Regions from separate parts of the Streptomyces sp. NBC_01571 genome, predicted to be linked through region 2. Evidence: riboswitches for the same ligand, from Rfam matches in the RefSeq annotation. Region 2 holds a riboswitch; the other holds the start of a gene.
The links. A riboswitch is a leader RNA that binds a small molecule or an ion and turns the genes downstream of it on or off. The one in region 2 is predicted to bind glycine.

Region 1: linked by a shared signal. The riboswitch ahead of gcvP (aminomethyl-transferring glycine dehydrogenase) and the one ahead of gcvT (glycine cleavage system aminomethyltransferase GcvT) in region 2 are both predicted to bind glycine.

What each region holds. Positions count from the first base shown of each region.
Region 1 covers NZ_JAPEPZ010000001.1:2,327,669-2,329,863, reverse strand. Annotated here, with positions in the region: gene OHB41_RS10525 (DNA polymerase IV) at 1-270, shown strand, start outside; gene OHB41_RS10520 (PRC-barrel domain-containing protein) at 378-749, opposite strand; glycine riboswitch at 864-959, shown strand; gene gcvP (aminomethyl-transferring glycine dehydrogenase) at 1,138-2,195, shown strand, end outside.
Region 2 covers NZ_JAPEPZ010000001.1:6,993,882-6,996,076, reverse strand. Annotated here, with positions in the region: gene OHB41_RS31615 (AAA family ATPase) at 1-627, opposite strand, end outside; glycine riboswitch at 796-917, shown strand; glycine riboswitch at 918-1,029, shown strand; gene gcvT (glycine cleavage system aminomethyltransferase GcvT) at 1,064-2,182, shown strand.

The DNA of each region.
Region 1 (2,195 bases), 4.7 Mb from region 2:
GAGTCGGCCGTCGAGCAGGTGCCGGCGGTCGAGCGGCGCTGGCCCGCGGGGCACGACGTGCACCACGCCGAGTACGGGCACGGGTGGGTGCAGGGCAGCGGGCTGGGAAGGGTGACGGTGCGATTCGAGACGCCCGACTCGGAACCGGGGCGGGTGCGGACGTTCCGTACGGACGACGCGGCCTTGGAGCCGGCGGATCCCCTGCCGTTGGTGCCCCGAAGACCCGAGGGTTCGTCAGGGGTGTCCGCCGGTGCGCCCGGGAGGGCATGAGACCCGGCACGGCACCGGCGACGGGCCGGGCACCGCGGGCCGTTCCCGGACGGTCGCCCGGTCCGCCGTAGGCCGGAGGCGGTCACCCGCGCTGCCGAAGGGGTGCCTCAGGCATCGTCCGTTCCCGCCAGACGGCCGAAGTCGCGGTCCGGCGGAGGAGCCGGGGGCGTCACGTCGAGACCGTAGTGGTGATACAGCTGGAGTTCCTGCTCCGGAGAGAGATGACGGCCCACGCCGAAATCGGGGGCGTCCTTGATCAGGGCGCGTTCGAAGGGGACGCGCAGGCTGCCCTCGACGAACTCGCTGGGCTCCAGCGGCACGAAGGCGTCCCTGCTGAACAGGCCCGTACGTATGGCGGCCCACTCCGGTATGCCGGTCGCGTCGTCCAGATAGACCTCGTCGACCGTGCCGATCTTGGCGCCATTGCGGTCGAGCGCCTTGCGGCCGATCAGATTGCGCGGATCGATGTCGGTCTGCACGGGCCCTCCACTCGATTGCAACTCATCCGTAGGCACTACGAAAGAGCACATTCGTGACGGTGGCCACTCGAAAGCCCGTGCGTTGTTCTCGCTGGTACCCTGGCAAGCGGCTGCTGATCCCGTGCGGGAGAGTCCTCCAGACACCATCGGAGGCGCCGAAGGAGCAAATCCTCCCCGGAATCTCTCAGGCTCACGTACCGCACGGACGAGGTCACTCTGGAAAGCAGGGCGGGGCTGACGCCTTCCGCTCTCACCGACGGTGAAAGCCGGGTCGCAGCGAGCGGGCGGACCGGTGAAGCTCTCAGGTCAGATGACAGAGGGGGAGGCCGTCGGGGCACCCGCGCCGTGGTGCCCCTCGAAGGTCGTGTGTGACCAGGAGGCCTCCGCAATGACCGCCCATCGCATTCCGCTCTCCGAGCTCGAACAGGGAATCCCCTTCGAGCAGCGCCACATCGGGCCCGCCCCGGAAGCACGGGCCAAGATGCTCGCGCAGGTCGGGTACGGCTCGCTGGACGAGCTGACGGCCGCCGCCGTGCCGGACGTGATCAAGAACGCCGAGGCGCTCGAGCTCCCGGGCGCGCGCACCGAGGCCGAGGTCCTGGCCGAGCTGCGCTCCCTCGCGGACCGCAACCAGGTTCTCGACCCGATGATCGGCCTCGGTTACTACGGCACCTTCACGCCGCCGGTGATCCTGCGCAACGTCATGGAGAACCCGGCCTGGTACACCGCCTACACGCCGTACCAGCCGGAGATCTCGCAGGGCCGCCTGGAGGCGCTGCTCAACTTCCAGACCGTGGTCGCCGAGCTGACCGGGCTGCCCACCTCCGGCGCCTCGCTGCTCGACGAGGGCACCGCGGCCGCCGAGGCGATGGCGCTGTCCCGGCGCATGGGCAAGAACAAGAAGGGCCTCTTCCTGATCGACGCGGACGCCCTGCCGCAGACCGTCGCCGTCATCGAGACCCGCGCCGAGCCCACCGGCGTCGAGGTCGTCGTCGCCGATCTGAGCGAGGGCATCCCGGCCGAGATCGCCGAGCGCGAGATCAACGGCGTGCTCGTCCAGTACCCGGGTGCCTCCGGTGCCGTACGCGACCTCAAGCCCGTCATCGAGCAGGCGCACGAGCTCGGAGCGGTCGTCACCGTCGCCGCCGACCTGCTCGCCCTGACCCTGCTCACCTCGCCCGGCGAGCTCGGCGCCGACATCGCGGTCGGCACCACCCAGCGGTTCGGCGTTCCGATGGGCTTCGGCGGTCCGCACGCCGGATACATGGCGGTTCGCGAGAAGTTCGCGCGCAGCCTGCCCGGCCGGCTGGTCGGCGTCTCCGTCGACGCGGACGGGCACAAGGCGTACCGGCTCGCTCTGCAGACGCGCGAGCAGCACATCCGCCGTGAGAAGGCCACCAGCAACATCTGCACCGCGCAGGTGCTGCTCGCCGTGATGGCCGGCAT
Region 2 (2,195 bases):
GAGGAGTACCGCCGAGCCGCAGCCCTCCGGCAGTTCGCCCCGCTCGACGCAGCGCAGCAGCCGGCTCAGCGCGCCCCGGTGACGCGCGAAGGCGTACCGCGAGACGCCCCGGCCGCGCTCGCGCTGACCCTCCAGCGCCGTGCCGGGCGTGACGTCGAGGAGCAGGAGGTGGAGGGTGCCGCCCCGGCGGCGGGCCTCGCGGGCGAGCCAGCGGCGCACCCAGGCCTGGGTACCGCAGTCGTGCACGACGACGCCTGCGCCGGAACGCAGCGTGCGGCGCAGGCCCGCGTAGTGCGCGAGGCGGACGAAGGGGCGGTAGACGGCGTACGGGAGCCGGCGGGCCAGCCGGCCGTCCCAGCGGTCGCGGGTGTCCTGGGAGTCCACGCGCCGGCCGGCGACCGCGCGGCGCATCAGGGTCGACTTGCCGCTGCCCGGCAGCCCGGTGACCACCACGAGGTCCGCCGTGCCGAAGTACAGGCCGTGCGGGCTGTGCCCGGCCCGCTCCCTGAGGTCGCGGACGACGGCCGCCGGAAGCGTGCCGCACGCCTCCCGGGCCGCGGTACTCGGCTGCTGCGGCAGCGCGAGGGCCGAGGTCGTCGCGTACGCCCTGGTCCTGTTCACCGTGATCGTCCTCCCCTTGGGTCTGGAGTCCCATCCCCGTCGAGTGTAAAGAGAAGGTAATGCGCGGTGGTTCCTGTTTCCGTGTTCGGACTGCCACAGGCCGGTTACAGATGCGGACTGCCGTCATGGGACGGCGCGTGCAATGATGTGCCCGCCAACTGCATACCGGCCGCTTGAATCCGCGCGGGAGAGTTCCCAGTGACGTGCACACATCCGTGTGACGTACGTGCTGCTGGGACGCCGAAGGAGCAAGTCCCTCCCTTGAATCTCTCAGGCCCCGTTACCGCGCGGGCGAGGCACATCTGAAAAGCGGGCCGCTGACCGGTGGCTCCACCCAAGGTGCAAGTCGTGACCTCCGTTCGCGGGGTCGTGATGAACCTCTCAGGTTCCGATGACAGATGGGGAGGAACGACCTCGCCGTCATGCCTTGGGAGCCCCACCGATGAGCAGTAACGCCCCCCGCCGTACCGCGCTCGATGCCCTGCATCGCTCGCTGGGCGCGACGATGACCGACTTCGCGGGCTGGGACATGCCCCTGCGGTACGGCTCCGAGCGCGACGAGCACGTCGCCGTCCGCACCCGCGCCGGTCTCTTCGACCTCTCGCACATGGGCGAGATCACGGTCACCGGCCCGCAGGCCGCCGCGCTGCTGAACCACGCGCTGGTGGGCAACATCGCCTCCGTCGGCGTGGGCCGTGCCCGCTACACCATGATCTGCCGGGCTGACGGCGGCATCCTGGACGACCTGATCGTGTACCGGCTGGCCGAGACCGAGTACATGGTCGTCGCCAACGCCTCCAACGCCCAGGTCGTCCTCGACGCGCTGACCGAGCGCGCCGCCGGTTTCGACGCCGAGGTCCGTGACGACCGGGACGCGTACGCGCTGCTCGCCATCCAGGGCCCCGAGTCCCCCGGCATCCTCAAGTCGCTGACCGACGCCGACCTCGACGGCCTGAAGTACTACGCGGGTCTGCCGGGCACGGTCGCGGGCGTCCCGGCGCTGATCGCGCGCACCGGCTACACGGGCGAGGACGGCTTCGAGCTCTTCGTGGCCCCGTCCGACGCCGAGAAGCTCTGGCAGGCGCTGACCGAGGCGGGGGCACCGGCCGGGCTGGTCCCGTGCGGTCTGTCCTGCCGCGACACGCTGCGCCTGGAGGCGGGCATGCCGCTGTACGGGCACGAGCTGACCACCTCGCTCACCCCCTTCGACGCGGGGCTCGGGCGGGTCGTGAAGTTCGAGAAGGAGGGTGACTTCGTGGGGCGCGAGGCCCTGGAGGCCGCCGCCGAACGCGCCGCCGCGAACCCCCCGCGGGTGCTCGTCGGGCTCGTCGCCGAGGGCCGCCGCGTCCCGCGCGCCGGGTTCGCCGTCGTCGCGGGCGGCGCGGTCGTCGGCGAGGTCACCTCCGGCGCCCCCTCCCCTACGCTGGGCCGGCCGATCGCCATGGCCTACGTCGACGCCGCGCACGCCGCACCGGGCACGACCGGGGTCGGCGTGGACATCCGGGGCAGTCACGAACCGTACGAGGTCGTGGCCCTGCCGTTCTACAAGCGCCAGAAGTAGGTCCACCAGGGCT